DNA from 3 places in the Halomonas sp. HMF6819 genome. Region 3 is predicted to be linked to each of the others. Evidence: predicted binding sites of a transcription regulator. Region 3 holds the regulator's gene; each other region holds the start of a gene.
The links. Region 3 encodes FNR, which switches genes on or off when oxygen is low (the NO sensors DNR and NnrR bind a similar motif). Its sites were predicted from a motif close to TTGATNTANATCAA; they were not measured.
Positions count from the first base shown of each region.

Region 1: a site for FNR is predicted at 1,259-1,272, ahead of ACGLWX_RS17660 (OmpW family protein). Genes of this name have one in related genera too.
Region 2: a site for FNR is predicted at 1,469-1,482, ahead of kdgD (5-dehydro-4-deoxyglucarate dehydratase). Genes of this name have one in related genera too.

Region 1 covers NZ_JBIQVY010000009.1:51,945-57,903, reverse strand. The annotation lists gene ACGLWX_RS17665 (YqcC family protein) at 86-418, shown strand; gene ACGLWX_RS17660 (OmpW family protein) at 543-1,181, opposite strand; gene putP (sodium/proline symporter PutP) at 1,335-2,825, opposite strand; gene putA (bifunctional proline dehydrogenase/L-glutamate gamma-semialdehyde dehydrogenase PutA) at 2,991-5,959, opposite strand, start outside.
Region 2 covers NZ_JBIQVY010000002.1:345,124-351,082, reverse strand. The annotation lists gene ACGLWX_RS07580 (enolase C-terminal domain-like protein) at 1-361, opposite strand, end outside; gene kdgD (5-dehydro-4-deoxyglucarate dehydratase) at 457-1,374, opposite strand; gene ACGLWX_RS07570 (enolase C-terminal domain-like protein) at 1,690-3,015, opposite strand; gene garD (galactarate dehydratase) at 3,062-4,630, opposite strand; gene ACGLWX_RS07560 (tripartite tricarboxylate transporter permease) at 4,611-5,959, opposite strand, start outside.
Region 3 covers NZ_JBIQVY010000002.1:143,814-149,772, forward strand. The annotation lists gene ACGLWX_RS06605 (putative nucleotidyltransferase substrate binding domain-containing protein) at 1-1,624, shown strand, start outside; gene ACGLWX_RS06610 (DNA polymerase III subunit epsilon) at 1,680-2,276, shown strand; gene ttcA (tRNA 2-thiocytidine(32) synthetase TtcA) at 2,358-3,260, shown strand; gene fnr (fumarate/nitrate reduction transcriptional regulator Fnr) at 3,271-4,008, opposite strand; gene hemN (oxygen-independent coproporphyrinogen III oxidase) at 4,039-5,448, opposite strand; gene ACGLWX_RS06630 (tripartite tricarboxylate transporter substrate binding protein) at 5,849-5,959, shown strand, end outside.

The DNA.
Region 1 (5,959 bases), on a different contig from region 3:
GCCGCAAAGCGATGCTCGCCATCATGGCAACGCGGGCGTGAAAAGGCGATAATGGCACGTTCATGCACCGACTCCCCAGGAGCTTATGAGCGTACATCCATCGCTTCACCAGTCGCTGCGCGAGCTCGAAGCCGCGATGAAGGCGGCCGGCCTCTGGCGTATGCCCACCCCGGACGCCCCGGCGTTCGAAAGCCGCCAGCCGTTTTGCGTCGATACCATGTCGCTGCCGCAGTGGCTACGCTTTGTCTTCATCGCACGACTCGACGCGCTGGTCGAGGCCAAGGCGCGGATGCCGGCAAAGTGCGAGGTCGCCCCGGCGGTCGCCGCCTATCTTCAGCAGGAGAAGGTGCGCGCAAGCGATCAACTGCTGGTCGTTCAGGCGGTCGAGCGCGTCGACAAGGTCGTGACCGAAGGCTAGACACGCCGCTTGTCTGTTTGAAAGCTTATCTGTTTAAAAGCTTATCTGTTTGCAAGTACAGGCATGCCAAAAGCCCGGCGCAAAGCGTCGGGCTTTTTTTGCAAGCGCTTGAATGGACTCTGCGCTAGAAGCGGTAGCCAAGCCCTGCCATGACCACCACCGGGTCGATGTCGATGCTTCCCGCCGCGCTGCCCGCCACGGTCGCGTCGCTTTCGATATCCAAGTACCAGGCCGCGGCGTTGAGGGTCCAATGCTCGTCGATGATTAAATCGAGCCCGACCTGGCCCGCTGCGCCCCAGCTATCGTCCAGATCCAGGCTTACGCCGTCGATATCCACTTCCTCGCTGGAGAAACGGGTGTAGTTGATCCCGGCGCCCACGTAGGGCTGAACTCGCGATTGGGTGCCGCCGAGCGGGTAGTATTGCAGTGTCAGCGTCGGTGGCAGGTGCTTGGTCGAGGCGATATTGTCGTCGTTCAAGCGAACGTCGTGCTCGAAGGGCAGGGCGGCCAGTAGTTCGACGCCGAGCTTGTCGTGAAAACGGTAGCCGAGGGTGAAGGCGAAGCCCGACTTGTCCTCGACGTCGACGTTCAGGTCGCCCAGCGCCGTATCGAGCGTGCCGTTATCACTCTTGGGCGCGACCTTGGCGACCCCGATGCGGGTGAAGAAATCGCCCTGGCCATAGGCTAGCGCCGGGCTGCTGGTGGCGATGGCAGCCGCGGCGAATCCGGCGGCAGTGATAGTGGTAGTCCAGAGTCGACCCATGATGCTTCCCTCATGATAACGTGACGTTTAGCGTTGACACCGTTTGCACAGCGTAACGCTCGCGGAAGAGGGCGTTTTTGATCTGGCTCAACGACTTAAGCGACGGCGTACAAAAAAGGCCACCCGAAGGTGGCCTTGTTCGCGCTTGAGCGCTTAGCGTTCGATATGGCGATACTCGCCGGCATCGCGAGTGGCGCTACTGACCACCAGAATCGCGATGAACGAGGCGATAAAGCCCGGGATGATCTCGTAGATGCCCGGCCCGCCCAGAAACTCGGCGTTGAAGCCCAGCGTGATCCAGAGCATCACGGTCACCGCACCGACCACCATGCCGGCAATGGCGCCGGCGCCGTTGGTGCGCGACCACATCAGCGACAGCAGAATCAGCGGGCCGAAGGCCGCACCGAAGCCTGCCCAGGCGTTACTTACCAGCCCCAGTACTTGAGAATCCGGATCGGAGGCGATGATCGCCGCCACGATGCCGACCAGTGCCACGCTCACCCGGCCCACGGTCACGGTCTCTTTCTCGGAGGCCTCCTTGCGCAGGAACAGCCGGTAGAAGTCCTCGGTCAGCGACGACGAGGCGACCAGCAGCTGACTCGAAATGGTACTCATCACCGCCGCCAGCAGCGCCGCGTAGAGGAAGCCGGTGATCAGCGGGTGGAAGAGCAGGTCCGCGAGGATAATGAAGATCGTCTCCGGGTTTTCCACGTCCATGCCGTTACGAATGGCATAGGCGCGCCCGAAGATACCCAGCGACACCGCACCGATCAGCGATACCGCCATCCAGCTCATGCCGATGTTACGCGCGATCGGCACGTCCTTGAGGCTACGAATGGCCATGAAGCGCACGATGATGTGCGGCTGGCCGAAGTAGCCAAGCCCCCAGGTGACCGCAGAGAGCCAGCCGATGAAGGTTAGCCCGTCCGTCCAGGAGAGCAGCGTCGGATCGACCTCGTTGAGGGTTTGCGACGCCTGAGTGAAACCGCCGCCGCCTTCGCCGAACAGCACCACCGCCGGCATGATGATCAGCGCCAGCATCATGATGCAGCCCTGCACGAAGTCGGTCAGGCTGACCGCGAGAAAGCCGCCGACCACGGTATACACCAGTACCACGCCGAGGGTGATGATGATCCCGGTGCCGTAATCGCTGAACCCGCCCAGGTTGATTACCCCGGCGAACGCGCTCTCGAAAAGCCGCCCGCCGGCGACCAGGCCCGACGCGGTATAGACCGCGAAAAACACCACGATGACGATCGCCGACACTGTGCGCAGCGACAGCGCCCGGGTTGGGAAGCGATTAGCCAAAAACGCCGGAATGGTGATGGCGTTGCCGTAGTGCACGGTCTGCTCGCGCAGGCGTGGTGCGACCAGCAGCCAGTTGAAAAACGCCCCTACGAACAGCCCGATGCCGATCCAGGCCGAGCCCAGCCCGGAGACGAACATCGCGCCGGGAAGGCCCAGCAGCAACCAGCCGCTCATGTCCGAGGCGCCGGCGGAGAGCGCGGCCACTTTCGGACTCAAGGTTCGCCCGCCGAGCACGTAATCCTCGGAGGTGGAGGTCGAGGTGCGCATGGCGTAGAGCCCGATGCCCACCATTAGCGCAAAATAAGCGAAAAGACTGATCCAAACGCCAATAGCCATGGAAGTTCCCCTTTTTGGTACCAACAAAAGATCGGCGCGGCTTATTGTTATCGACTCTAAAGCGATTCGCCGGCCGAGCGGTCAATTTTACTTCACCCCCTGAGGGGGTGAAGGTCAAGGTTTTTATTCGTCACGCGTTATTCATCACGCGCTATTCATCACACGTTACTCGTCACCCAATGCCAGCAGCGACGCGTTGCCTCCCAGCGCCGCCGTGTTGTTGGTGACGGTTTTCTCAGTCACGAAGCGCTGCAGGTAGTGCGGGCCGCCCGCCTTCGGGCCGGTGCCGGAAAGCCCCTGGCCGCCGAAGGGCTGCACGCCCACCACCGCGCCGATGATGTTGCGGTTGATATAGACGTTGCCGACGCGAATACGCTTGGCGACGTGGGCGGCGAACGACTCGTTACGGCTGTGCACGCCGAAGGTGAGCCCGTAGCCGCGGGCGTTGATGGTATCGATCACCTTTTCGATGTCGCGGGCTTTATAGCGCACGATGTGCAGCACCGGGCCGAATTGCTCGCGCTCGAGCGCCTCGATGCTGTCGATGGTCAAGGCCACCGGCGCCACGAAAGTGCCGTTTTGGGTGTACTGAGCCGCCATCGGCGTTTCGGCGACCAGGCGGTTCTCGCCCTTGAGTTTCTCGATGTGCGCCATCAGCCCTTCGCGGGCGTCTTCGTCGATCACCGGGCCAACGTCGGTACCAAGTTCGCGCGGGTCGCCGATGCGCAGCTCGTTCATCGCGCCTTTGAGAATCTCGATGACCCGGTCGGCGATATCGTCCTGCAGGTAGAGAACGCGCAGCGCCGAACAGCGCTGGCCGGCGCTCTGAAAAGCGGACTGGATCACGTCGACCACGACCTGCTCCGGCAGCGCGCTGGAGTCCACGATCATCGCGTTCATGCCGCCGGTTTCGGCGATCAGCGTCGGCAGCGGCGCGTTTTCGCGGGCGGCGAGCGAGCGGTTGATCAGTTGCGCGGTGTCGGTGCCGCCGGTGAATACCACGCCGGTAATGCGCGGATCGCCGCTCAGCACGCTGCCCACGGTCGGGCCGTCGCCAGGCAGAAGCTGCACTACGTCGCGCGGGATGCCGGCCTCGTGCATGAGCTCGACGACGCGGTGGGCGATGATCGAGGTCTGCTCGGCGGGTTTGGCGAGCACCGTGTTGCCGGCGACCGCAGCGGCGACGATCTGGCCGCAGAAGATCGCCACCGGGAAGTTCCACGGGCTAATCGCGGCGAACACGCCCTTGCCGCCCATGCTCAGGCGGTTGGACTCGCCGGTCGGGCCAGGCAGCTCGATCACTTCGCCAAAGGACTCCTCGGCGCGCATCGCGTAGTAGCGGCAGAAATCCACCGCTTCCTTGATCTCGTCGACGCCGTCGGTCAGAAGCTTGCCGCCTTCACGCGAGCATAGCGTCATCAGTTCCGGCATGTGCTCTTCCATGAGATCCGCCAGCCGGCGCAACATCGCGGCGCGCTCGGCAACCGGCGTATCGTCCCAGCGTGGGAACGCGGCCCAAGCGGCATCCAGCGCTTTGGCCGCCTGCTCCTTGTTCGTCCACTGCACGCTACCCACGCTCAGGGAGCGATCGAAGGGCACCTTGACTTCGTGGGTCGCCGCCGCGTCATCTTCGATGTCGAAGGCCAGCAGCGGTTTGACCGTGTACTGCTTATCCATGAACGCGGCCATCTTCTCCTTGAGCGGATCATGATGACTTCGGATATTGAGGTTCACGCCGCGCGAGTTCTTGCGCTTCGGGCCATAGATGTCGCGCGGGGCGGGAATGCGGGTATTGGTATAGGTATCGTACTGCTTGAGCGTCTCGACCGGGTGCTGGCAAAGCCACTCCACCGGCACGTCCGGGTCGACGAGCTGGTGCACGAACGAGGAGTTGGCGCCGTTTTCCAGAAGCCTGCGCACCAGGTAAGGCAGCAGGTCCTTGTGGGCACCGACCGGGGCGTAGATGCGACAATACGTGCCTTGTGGGGCGCGGGTGAGGGCGGCGTCGTAAAGCGCCTCGCCCATGCCGTGCAGGCGCTGGAACTCGAAAGCGCGGCTGCCGACGTTGGCGAGCTCGACGATCGCGGTCACGGTGTGGGCGTTATGGGTGGCGAACTGCGGAAAGATGCGCCCTTGGGTGTCGTCACTGAGCAGAAACTGCGCGCAGGCCAGGTACGCCACGTCGGTGCACGCCTTGCGGGTGTAGACCGGGTAACCGTCGACGCCGAGCTGCTGTGACTCCTTGATCTCGCTGTCCCAGTAGGCGCCTTTCACCAGGCGAAGCGGAATCTCGTCGCCCTGCTCGTCGGCCAGCCGGTTTAGGTAGTGCAGCACCGGCAGCGCGCGCTTGGAGTAGGCCTGAACCACGAGGCCGAAATGGCCCCAGCCGCGAGCAGCGTCGCTTTCGTAAATGGCGCGGAACACCTCGAGCGAAAGCTCCAGGCGATCGACTTCTTCGGCGTCGATGGTCAGCGCCACGTCGAGCTCGCGGGCGCGGCGGACCAGCTTGACCACGGTATCGACGAGCTCGGCGAGCACCTGCTCGCGGCGGCCGAATTCGTAGCGCGGGTGCAGCGCGGAGAGCTTGATCGACACCGACGGCTTCGGCGTTTTGGCATCCAGACGCTGGGAGGTCTTGCCGACGGCTTCAATGGCCTTGGCGTAGTCGTCATAGTAGCGCTTGGCATCGTCGCGGGTACGCGCGGCCTCGCCCAGCATGTCGTAGGAGTAGGTGTAGCCCTTGTTGAACAGCGGCTTCGAACGCTTGAGCGCTTCATCGATGTCGCGCCCGAGCACGAACTGCTTGCCCATGATCTTCATCGCCTCGACCATAGCGCGGCGAATCACCGGCTCGCCCATGCGGTTGACCAGGCGGTTGATGAAGTTCGCCGGCTGGCCTTCGCGCGGGTGGTCGAGCTTGAGCACGCGACCGGTCATCAGTAGCCCCCAGGTCGAGGCGTTGACCATCCAGGACTCGCTCTTGCCGACGTGGGACTGCCAGTCCGCCGGTCCCAGCTTGTCTTCGATCAGCGCGTCCGCCGTGGCCTTGTCCGGAATGCGCAGCATTGCCTCGGCCAGACACATCAGCATCAGGCCCTCGTGGGTATCCAGGCTGTACTGCTGTAGCAGCTCGT
Region 2 (5,959 bases), 200 kb from region 3:
CCAGCAGAGCGGCTTCAAGAGCGGCGACGGCGTTGACGCGGAGCTCGAACGTCCAAGAGCCCTTGCCGAAATCCTCAAAGTCAGCGCTCTGACCGTCACGGTTGAGCGAGGCGACCAGCGAGCGAAGCTTGCCAAGGGACTGACCCACGACCAGCTCGCGCGATTTCTCCAGCGACTGTTGAATCGTATCGCCGCCGGGTGCTTCACCTACGCCGTCGTTGCCGGCACTATCCGTGAGGATAATCAGATTACGAGTGAAGTACGGCGAGTGGGCACCACCGATATTGAGCAGCATGCTGTCACGCCCGGCAATGGGGATGACACGCATGCCGGTGATCGTGGGCGTATTGGGGGTGGGCATACACGTCTCCACCGGGCCATGTAGCATGGACCGTCATTTTGCACTCGCCGGGCAAGACCGGGCAGGCGGCGTTACCCGGCGAGCTTTTTAAACGCTTAAAGCGACTTGGCCTTCTCGACGAGCTTTTTCAGCTGATTCACTTGATCGCCGTTGGGCATGGTCAGCGGCGCACGTACGCGGCCACCGGGATAGCCCACGATGTCAGCGCCGGCCTTGATCAGGCTCACCGCGTAGCCAGGCGTGGTGTCGCGCAGCGTAACGAAAGGAATGAAGAACTCGCGCGTGGCCTTGGCAACGAACTCGCTGTTGCCCTGACGCAGCGCCTTGTAGAACTTGACGGCCATGTCGGGCACGAAGTTGAAGACCGCAGACGAGTAGGTGCTGACGCCGATCGCCAAGTACGCTTCGGCGATGATTTCGGCCGTCGGCACGCCACCGACGTAGCCCAGGCGGTCGCCCAGCGTTTTGATGGTGATGTTGAGCGCCTGCATGTCGCCCTTGCCATCTTTCAAACCGATCAGGTTGTCGCACTGGTCGGCCAGCGATTTGACGGCGTTGACGTTCAAATAGCCGTTGGCGCGGTTGTAGTAGATAACGCCAAGGTCCGTCGACTGGCAGACGCTTGCCGCGTACTCAACGATGCCTTCCTGGGAACACTCCGTCAGGTAAGGAGGCATCAGCAGAATGCCGTCGGCGCCGGCTTCCTGAGCGATTTTCGCGTGCTGCTGGGCAAGTTCGGCGCTTTGGCCGGCGCTGGCGATAATCGGCACGTGGCCGCCGATCGTCTCGACCGCGACTTCGACGATTTCACGGAACTCGTCCAGGGTAATATTGAAAAACTCACCGGTACCGCCAGCCACGAACAGCGCGGAGACTTCGTACTCCTTCAGCCACAGCAAGCGCTTGCGATAGCTGTCGGCATCGAATTTACCGTTGGCATCGAAATCGGTCACCGGAAATGACAGCAGGCCATCGGTAATGGAGGCTTTAAGCTCTTGTTTAGAAAAATTCATTAGAAATCCTCTTTTTAGTTTAGCAAGCTGATGATGGTGCAGTGCCACGATCCAGGACGCTCAAAACTAGGCAGTAGCAGTATATGAACGCATATTGTCATACATCATACAAATACGCCTCTAGACTTTAGGCTAAGCTTTTACAAGCTTAAAATTACCTATAAATAGTCTTCAGATTTACCGGGCGGCCGCTTTTAAATGCAGCCTTGAGCGCTTTTATAATTTTTACCGGATGACGCTAACATATAAAAATAAGAGCCAAACAGACATTGAACGCCTAATGGCCCTTACACTTACCTTATAAAAACTCGCTTGTTAGCGAACCAGTGCCGGGCGCTTGGGATCGAACTCCCAGCCCGCCACCAGGTACTGCATCGCCATGGCGTCATTGCGCTGTGTCACGTCCAACGACTTGTAGAGTCGATGTGCGTCCATCAGCTGATCTTCGTCGAGCTCGACCCCAAGGCCTGGCGTCGTCGGCACTTTCAGCTTGCCGTCGCGAATCAGGAACGGTTCTTTAGTGATGCGCTGGCCGTCCTGCCAGATCCAGTGAGTGTCGATGGCGGTGATCTCGCCGGGGCAGGCTGCGGCCACGTGAGTCATCATGGCCAGCGAAATATCGAAGTGGTTATTGCTGTGCGAGCCCCAGGTCATGCCCCACTCGTTGCAAAGCTCACCGACCATGACCGCACCCTGCATGGTCCAGAAGTGGCAGTCGGCCAGCGGAATGTCGACGGCGTTGAGCTGAACGGCGTACTGCAGCTGTTTGAAATCCGTCGCGATCATGTTGGTCGCGGTCGGCAGACCCGTGCGCTTTTTGAACTCGGCCATGGTTTCGCGGCCGGAGTAGCTCTCTTCCTGACCGCAGGGGTCCTCGGCATAGCTCAGAAGGTGCTTGATCGGGTCCAGCACCCGTACGGCCTCGTCGAGTTTCCAGGCGCCGTTCGGGTCGAGCGTCAAGCGCGCCTCCGGGAACGCGTCGTGCAGCGCGCGGATGCAGTCGGCCTCTTCCTCTCCTCTGAGCACGCCGCCCTTGAGTTTGAAGTCCTTGAAGCCGTAACGATCGAACGCTGCCTTGGCCAGGTTCGCGACTGCGTCCGGCGTGAGTGCCTCCTGGTAGCGCACTTCGTCCCAGGCATCTTTCGGGTCGGTCGCTTTCGGGTAGGGCAGGTCCGTCTTGCCCGGGTCGCCGAGCAAAAACAGATAGCCAAGCGCCTCGACTTCATCGCGCTGACGGCCGTACTGACCCAGAAGATCCGCCACCGGCAGGCCCACGGCCTGACCGTAAAGGTCCAAAAGCGCCGACTCGAGCCCGGTGATGACGTGAACCGCCACGCGCAGATCGAACGTTTGGCGACCGCGCTCTTCGCGTCCGTTTTTTGAAAGCGCCACGCGGGCGCTGTTCAGCGTCTGTTTGAACGCGTTGATGGTCGAGCCCTCAACGATATCGCGACACTGCTCCAGCCCCTTGAGAATGCCTTCGCTTGAAGGGATCTCCCCTACCCCTTTGTTACCCGCATCGTCTTCAAGAATCACAACGCAGCGAATAAACCAGGGCGCGTGGCCACCGCTGAGGTTAAGCAGAAAACCATCGTAGCCGGCAACCGGGACGACCTTCATTGATTTGATTTTGGGAAACATGACGATTGACTCTCTTGTTAGAACCAGAAGAAACGATAAAAGGTGTTTAGGTAACCGGCGCCGGGTTGAAAAGCACCAGGTCGTTGTGAATGCCGAGCCTGTCCGCGGCGGCCTGTTTACGGCCGCTGGCGACATCGAGGATCAGATGGAAAAGCTCCCAGCCCAGATCCTCAATGCTGGCCTCGCCGGTAGCGACACGCCCGGCATCCAGGTCGATGATGTCGTGCCAGCGGCGCGCCAGATGCGAGTTGGTCGCGACCTTGAGCACGGGCACCATGGCAAGCCCGTAGGGCGTACCGCGCCCGGTGGTGAAGACCTGCAGGTTCATCCCGGCAGCCAGCTGGAGCGTGCCGCAAATGAAGTCGCTCGCCGGCGTGGCCGCAAAGGTGAGCCCCTTGCGCCGCAGTCGCTCGCCCGGGCCGATGACGTCGACGATCGGCGAGTTGCCGGACTTGATGACCGAGCCCAACGCCTTCTCGACCACGTTGCTCAAACCGCCCTTCTTGTTGCCCGGGGACGGGTTGGCGCTACGATCGGCCTGGCCTTGTAATAGATAGTCGTCGTACCAGGCCATTTGATCGATCAGCGCCTGGCCGACCTCGCGGTCGATGGCGCGCGGGGTCAGCAGGTGAATGGCGTCACGCACCTCGGTCACTTCCGAGAACATGACGCTGCCGCCGGCGCGCACGATTAGATCCGTGGCAAAGCCCACCGCCGGGTTGGCCGTTACGCCGGAAAAAGCGTCGCTGCCGCCGCACTGCATACCAACCGCCAATTCCGAGGCCGGGCAGGTTTCGCGGCTTCGCTTGTTCAAGCGCTCGAGATGGCGCTCGGCCATGGCCAGAATGCCGTCGACCATCTCGCCAAAGCCTTCAAAGCTCTCGTCCTGCATACTCAGCACGTTGGCTTCGGGGTCGGCGGCTTCGGTATTTTCGTAAATCTTGACCGGCCGGTCTTCGAGCAGCGTCGAGGGCTGGAGTTTTTCACAGCCAAGCCCGATCACCATGATCTCATTGCCAAAGTTGGGGTTAAGCGCGATGTTCTTTAGCGTACGAATGGGGACGATCGCGGCCGGTGCGTTGATCGCCACGCCGCAGCCGTAGCTGTGGTTGAGCCCGACCACATCATCGACGTTGGGAAAGCGCGGTAACAGCTCGCGCTTGATCCGCCCGACCACGTACTCCACCGTGCCGGCAACGCACTGAACGCTGGTGGTAATGCCCAGCACGTTCTTGGTGCCGACGCTGCCGTCGGGGTTGCGAAAGCCCTCGAAGGTATAGCCTTCGAGCGGCTCCTGCGCCGGGGGCTCGCGCGTTGCCAGCGGCAGCTCCTCGAGCGCCGGGGCGATCGGCAGACGCACATTGTGCTCGTTGACGTGCGCGCCGCGCTCGATCGCCACAACCGCGGTGCCGATCACTTCGCCGTAGCGCAGAATGTCATCGTTTTGCTCGATCGGCCTGAGCGCCACCTTGTGGCCCTGCGGGATCGGCATGGTGGTGGTGCAGTCGTCGTTGATTCTCACACCCGCCTCGAGGCCGCCGTGCTCGATCACGATGGCAACGTTGTCGCTCGGGTGTACCTGAATCACGCGTGAATTAGTCGTTACGAGAGTCATGATGCGCTCCTGAATCGGTGTGCGAAGGGTCATGCATTTGACTCAGCTCCACTTTCTGCCGGGCGCGGGACTTGAAGCCCATCACGATGGCAAACAGCACGGAAGCGGCGATCAGTCCCCAGAGCACCATAGCGATGGGGCTCTTGGTGAAGAAGATGCTGTAGGTGCCAAAGGATTCCAGGCTCTTGACGAAATAGACTTCCGCCTGGCTACCCAGAATGAACCCGATGATCAGAGGCGCCACTTCAAGCCCGATCTTCTGAATCAGATAGCCCAGCACGCCAAAGATCAGCAGTGTCCAGACATCGAACATGATGCCGTAGTTGATGGCATACGCCCCGACCACGCACATCATCACGATAAGCGGGTACAGAATATGCTTGGGCACCATCACCACCTTGGCGATGTGCTTGATGGCAAAGAACATCAGCCCGAACATGATGAAGTTCGCCAGCACCAGCGCCGTCATCATGACGTACCAGGTGTCGTGGTTTTCCGGAATGAACAGCGGCCCGACCTGGATGCCCTGAAGCGTAAAGGCGCCGATCAAAACGGCAGTGGTGGAGTCGCCCGGAATACCCAGCGACAAAAGCGGAATCAAGGCGCCGCCGGTCAGCGCGTTATTGGCCGACTCTGATGCAATCAGGCCCTGCGGGGCGCCCTTGCCCATTTGCGAAGAGTCCTTCGCCAGGTTCTTTTCCTGGGTGTAGGCGAGTACGGACGCCGCGCTGCCACCCACGCCCGGCAGCATGCCGACGAAGGTGCCGATGAACGAGGAGCGCGTCAGGTTAGTGAAGCTGCCCTTGAAAACCGATAACGAGAAGCCGCCTTCCTTGCCGATCTTGATGCGCTCACCGGCCATATCGCGCTTCACGCCCTTTTCCGCCTCGAGCAAAATGGTGGAGATACCAAAGATGCCGATCAGCACGGGCAGCAGTGAAAAGCCCTCGAACAGGTACGGCTCCATGAAATCGAACATCAGTCGTGTGTGGCCGTTGCCGCCGTCGGAGATGCTGTAATCGCCGATCAGGCTAAGCCAAATACCAATCACGCCGCTGAAGATGCCGATCAGCATGCTGCTGGACAGCGAGGCGATGACGGAAAGCGCCAGCAAAATGATGAGAAACTTCTCCACGTAGGAGAACTTGATCGAAAAGTCGGCCAGAAGCGGGGCAAACAAGAAAAGCACCAGCGCGCTGACGAGCCCACCGACCAATGAGGCGATCACGCAGACGCGCAGCGCTTTTTCACCTTCGCCCTTCTGGGCCATGGGGTAGCCATCGAAGGTGGTGGTGATCGAGGACGGCGTGCCGGGAATATTCAACAGCA
Region 3 (5,959 bases):
CGCCCAAGCGCGTATCGGCCACTACACCGAAGGCGATTTGTTCGGGGCGATCAGCCTTTTGAACGGCAAGAGCCGCTACCGCTTCGAAGCGGAGCAGGAAACGCTTTGCTACGTGCTGCAAAAGCAGACGTTCAGCGCACTTTGTCAGCACTATCCGGGCTTCGAGGCGTTCTTCAGGGAATCGCTCGCCCACAAGACCAGGCTTTTGGCCGAGCGCCGCGCGGTAGACGGCATCACCATGGCCGGCTTCATGCTGGCGCGGGTGAGTGAGTGCATGCGCGCGCCGCTTTTAGTGGATGCACGGCAGACGCTCGAGCACGCGGTGCATACGCTGCTGGAGCAGCAGGCCGATAGCCTGCTGGTGAGCGCAAAAGGCGGCTACGCCATGGTGACCAAAACGGATCTGCTGCGCGCGTTAGCGGTAGAGAAAACGCCGGCATCGACGCCGCTTAAGGCGCTGACGCCGACGGGGCTGGTCACCGTTACCCCGCAGCAGTACCTGTTCGAGGCGTTGGTGCTGATGACGCGCCACCAAATCGCGCGGGTAGTGGTGATGGACGGCGAAGCGCTCTCCGGGGTCGTCGAGCTGACCGATGTACTGAGTTACTTTTCGAGTCGCAGCTACGTGGTGGGGCTTCAGATCGAAAAGGCCGACGACCTAAAGGCGCTGGCCCAGGCAAGCCGACGCACCCCGGAGCTCGTGCAGGCGCTGATGGCCCAAGGGGTGAAGCTGCGTTTCGTCATGGAGCTTCTGGCGGCGCTCAACGCCCGCATCGTGCACAAGGCCTTCGGCTTTGGCGCGCCGAACGCTCCAACGCAGCGGTGCTGCCTGGTGGTGATGGGCAGCGAAGGCCGCGGCGAGCAAATTCTCAAAACCGACCAAGACAACGCTCTGATTCTCGAGGACGACCCCAGCTGGCCAAATGCTCCAGCGGCGATGGAGGCGCTCACCCACACGCTTGTCGAACTGGGCTACCCGCCTTGCCCGGGCAACATCATGGTCTCCAACCCGGAGTGGGTCGGGAGCGTGGCGACCTGGCAGGCGCGAATCGAACGCTGGGCCGAGCGGCGCGACGGCGACAGCCTCATGAAGCTTGCCATCATGCTCGACGCCCGGGCCGTAGCCGGCAACGCCGAGCTTGCCCGCCGCGTGCGCCAGGCGCTCTATGCGCGCTGCGCCGACGATGAGCTGTTGCTGAGCTATCTGGCGCGGGCGGCGCTGAGTTTTTCCACGCCGCTGACGCTGTTCGGCTCGCTGAAAAAGCGCGAGCACGGCATCGACATCAAAAAGGGCGGTATTTTCCCCATCGTGCACGGCGTGCGCACCATGGCGCTGGAGCGGCGCATCGACGCCGAAAGCACCTTCGAGCGCCTCGAGGCGCTGGTGGCCGACGGACGGCTGGAAAGCCGCTTCGCCGAGGACCTGAGCGAGGCGCTGGCGCTTTTTACCGAGCTCCGTCTGCGCCAGCAGCTGGCGGCCCAAAACGGCCAGGTCGCGTCGGCCAACCACGTAGTGGTGCAGAACCTGTCGTCACTCGAGCGCGATCTGCTGCGCGAGGCGCTGCACATTGTGAAGGAGTTCAAGGCGCGCCTGACCCACCGATACCACCTGGAGTACTCATAGCGGTATGCAATTAACGAATCGACACTTTTCACTAATCAAAGGCTCGCTGCGTGGTTTGTTCAAACGCGAAAGCGACCGCCGACGACTGACTGGTTCGCCCTTCGAGTGGCTGTTTCACCCCTATCTTGGCGAAGAGCTGGTGGCGCTGGCGTTTCGCTTCGCCCCTGCCGACCCGATCCTGAGTGTGGCGGCGGTGGTGTTCAACGAGCGGCGCGTGCAGACCCAAAGCGCTTGGGTGGCAACGCTTGCCGATCGCCACACGGTGGCCAGCCGTGCGCTGCGCCGCCATCAGGTGGAGACGCCGACCCCGGCGCTCATGGCGCCCACGGCGGAAAACATCGCCACGCTTGCCGAATTCATCGGCAATCGCCCGGTGGTGGGGTGGGGGCTTGATCAAACGCTGGGGCCGGTCAACCGGCTGTTCGATAAGCGGCTGGGCTTCGAGCTGCCCAACGCCCAGGTCGATATCGAACGCCTTTATCAGCGCCGTCAAAAGCGCTCGCCGATCGACCCCCGGCTGGCGCCGGATCTCGACCAGGCGCTTCGCCAAGCGCGGCTGGCGCCCCCGGGTGCGGCGTCGCTTCTGGGCGAGGCGAGCGCCTGCGCGCTTTTATACATGCGCCTGACCCGCGACTCAGCGCTAGAAGCGTGAGCGGCGCTCGACGTTATTGGGTGGGGGAGGGAGTCTTGTTAGAATGAGCGCCTTATCCTCATCACCGGCAGTGCGTACATCATGCAGCAACCCGAACATTTCGACCCCGTCGCTTTGGAGGCTGTCGCGTCCAACGGTTCAGCCGACCTTCACGACGTCAAACAGAAGCGCGAATTCAACAAGTTGCAGAAAAGGCTTCGGCGCGAGGTCGGCAACGCCATTCTCGATTACAACATGATCGAGGAAGGCGACCGGGTGATGGTGTGCCTGTCCGGCGGCAAGGACAGCTACACCATGCTCGAGATTCTGCGCAATTTGCAGCGCAACGCCCCGGTGAACTTCTCGCTGGTGGCGGTGAATCTCGATCAGAAACAGCCGGGGTTCCCCGAGCACGTGCTGCCGCGCTACCTGGACGGCCAAGGCGTGGAGTACCACATCCTCGAGCGCGACACCTACTCGGTGGTGAAGGAGAAAACGCCAGAGGGCAAGACCACCTGCGCGCTCTGCTCGCGGCTCAGACGCGGCTCGCTCTACGGCTTTGCCGAAGAGATCGGCGCGACCAAGATCGCGCTGGGCCATCACCGCGAAGACATTCTCGAAACGCTTTTTCTGAATATGTTCTTCGGCGGCACGCTGAAATCCATGCCGCCGAAGCTCTTGTCCGACGACGGCAAGAACATCGTCATCCGCCCGCTTGCCTACTGCAAGGAGGCGGACATTGCCGAGTTCTCGCGGCTGATGGAATTTCCGATCATTCCCTGCAACCTGTGCGGCTCGCAGCCGAACATGCAGCGTCAGAACGTCAAGGCGATGCTGGCCGAGTGGGACAAGAAGTACCCGGGCCGGCTCGAGAGCATGTTCCGCGCGATCACCAACGTCGCCCCTTCACAGCTGGCCGACCGCGCGCTGTTCGACTTTCAGGGCCTGGAAGCCAAACAGGCTGAGCTCAAGGCCGGGCGCATTTCGGCGCTCAATGTGGGCTAGCCAGGCGTTATTACACCGCTTCCTCGTCGGCCAGGGTGATGAGCCTGGCCATATCCAGAATGTTCACTTCCCGCCCGGATACCGCGACCACCTGCTGGCTTTGAAGGCGGCTAAGTATTCGGCTGACCGTCTCCACCGCCAGGCCTAAGTAGTTGCCGATATCTGCCCGCGCCATGGAAAGGCGAAAGCTGTAGGGCGAGTAGCCGCGGCGGCGAAAGCGATCCGAGAGCGTGGTGAGAAAGGTCGCCAGGCGCTGGTCGGCGGTCTTGCGCGAGAGTAGGCGCATCATGCGCCGGTCATCGCGCAGCTCCTTGCTCATGCTGCGATAAAGCTGGGTGCGAAGCTCGGGCAGCTCCTCGGAAAGCGTGTCCAGATGCTTGAAAGGAATTTCGCACACGGTGGTGGTTTCCAGCGCAATCACGCTGCCCGGGTAGGTCTCTTCGTCGATGCCATCAAGGCCCACCAGCTCGCTTGGCAGGTAGAAGTTGGTGAGCTGCTCGAAGCCCGAGCCTTCGCTGGTGATTTGCTTGAGGCTTCCCGAGCGCACCGCAAAGACGCTCGAAAAACGCTCTCCCTGATGAAACAGCGCCTCGCCTTTTTTAAGCGGCGCGCGGCGGCGGATGATCGCGTCGAACTGGCTGACGTCCTCGATCTGCAGCGCCAGCGGCAGGCACAGCGAGCTGAGACTACAGGTCTGACAGCGCGGGGCCTGCAAAAGCGCCGAGCGTTGGCGGGCGGGAGTCGACATTACCATCTCCTTATAAAGCGTACGTGCCCATTATAGGATTTTTGAGTAGCGCTGGGCGAGCGGTGCCGAAAGATGAGCATCGAAAGCCATCGCCAAATGGCGGATCAACAGCCGCCCGATCGGCGTGACGCTCAGCACCGCGCCCGTGCGCTCGATCAGACCGTCACGTTCGGCCTGGGCAAGCCGTGAAAGCGCCTCACTAAAGTAAGCCTCGGCGTCGATATCAAAGCGCTCGCCGATCACAGCCAAATCCAGGCGCATATCGCACATCAGCCGCTCGATCACCGCGCGGCGAATCAGATCGTCCTGGCTTAAGCGAAGCCCCTTGCAGGTCGCCAAGTGCCCACCGTCGAGCGCCGCGGCGTAGTCGTCGAGCTTGACCGGATTCTGGGCATAGACATCGTCGATGCGCGAAATGGCCGATACCCCTAGCCCGATCAGATCGCACTGGGCGTGGCTCGAATAGCCCTGGAAGTTACGCGTCAGCGACCCCTCGCGCTGGGCGACCGCCAGGCTGTCCTCGGGCAGGGCGAAGTGATCCATGCCGATATGCACGTAGCCCGCGCTTGCCAGCATCTCAATGCTTTTACGCAAGATGGCGAGCTTCTCCTCGGCGCCGGGAAGCTCGGCCTCATCGATACGCCGCTGCGGCGCGAAGCGCGCGGGCAGGTGGGCGTAGTTGAAAAGCGACAGCCGGGCCGGGCCCAGCTCGATGACCTGGGAGAGCGTATCGGCAAAGCGGCGCTCGCTCTGGCGCGGAAGGCCATAGATCAAATCCACGTTGAGCGAGCCGAAACCGAGCCGGTGCGCCTCGTCCATCAGCGTTTCGGTCAATTGCCTTGGCTGGACGCGGTTGATCGCCCGCTGCACGTCCGGGTCCAGGTCCTGCACGCCCAGGCTCAGCCGGTTGAAGCCGAGCGACTGCAAATGGCGCAGGGTGAACACGTCCGCCTCGCGCGGGTCGATCTCGATGGCGTAGTCGCGGTGCGGATCGCTGGAGAGCCCGAAGCGTGCATCGAGGCGATCGATCAGATCGCCCATTTGCGACAGCGTCAAAAAGGTCGGCGTGCCGCCGCCCCAGTGAAGCTGCTCGACAGGCCGCGAGGTGTCCACGTGGCGCGCGGCGAGCACCATCTCCCGGTCGAGCCGCGAAAGGTACGGCTCGGCGAGTTGGCGATTCTTCGTGGCGATCTTGTTGCAAGCGCAGTAGAAGCAGATTTTCTCGCAAAACGGGATATGCACGTAGAGCGAGAGCGGGCGGCGGCTTTGGTTGCTGCGCTCGAGTGCCTGGGTGAAATCTTCCGACGTGAAGCCGTCGTGAAAGGCCAGCGCCGTTGGGTAGGAGGTGTAGCGCGGCCCGCTCGTGTCGTAGCGGCGCACAAGCGCCTCGTCCCAGATGGGGGCAAAGGGGGCAGCGGTCACGTGGGCACAGGTCGGCATAGGGGCTCCCGGGCAGAGAAACGAACGCCAGGTTCGTTCGATGGCGGCCTAAAGAGTAACCCGAGGCGTTTGGCGGCTTCTTGCGTCAGGTCAATAAAGCTCGTTCAGCATCAAATAAAGGCGTGACCGTCTTGCCGCAGGTTGCCCACCAGGGCGCTATTGACGCTTCCAATTCCGTTGCCCTATAGTTCGATGTTTTTAAAAATCGATTTTTCTTTCGATAAACGATAAGAAAACGATTGGCGAGACATTTAAAGATAGTGGCGAAAAGATAGTGGCGAGACATTTCCGAACGGATCATCGATCACTGCCTGCTTTGCTCCCGGATCCTGAGTTCCTGCCAACCCCTTGGCCAACTCTTCTAACCGCTCTTAAAACTAACTTATCAGGAAACAAATGCATGAAACTTAAAACGTTGCTGACCCTGTCCGCGCTCTCTGCTGCGATCACTCTGCCCGGCGTGACTTTGGCCGCCGATAGCTACCCGGACCGTCCGATCGAATTTATCGTG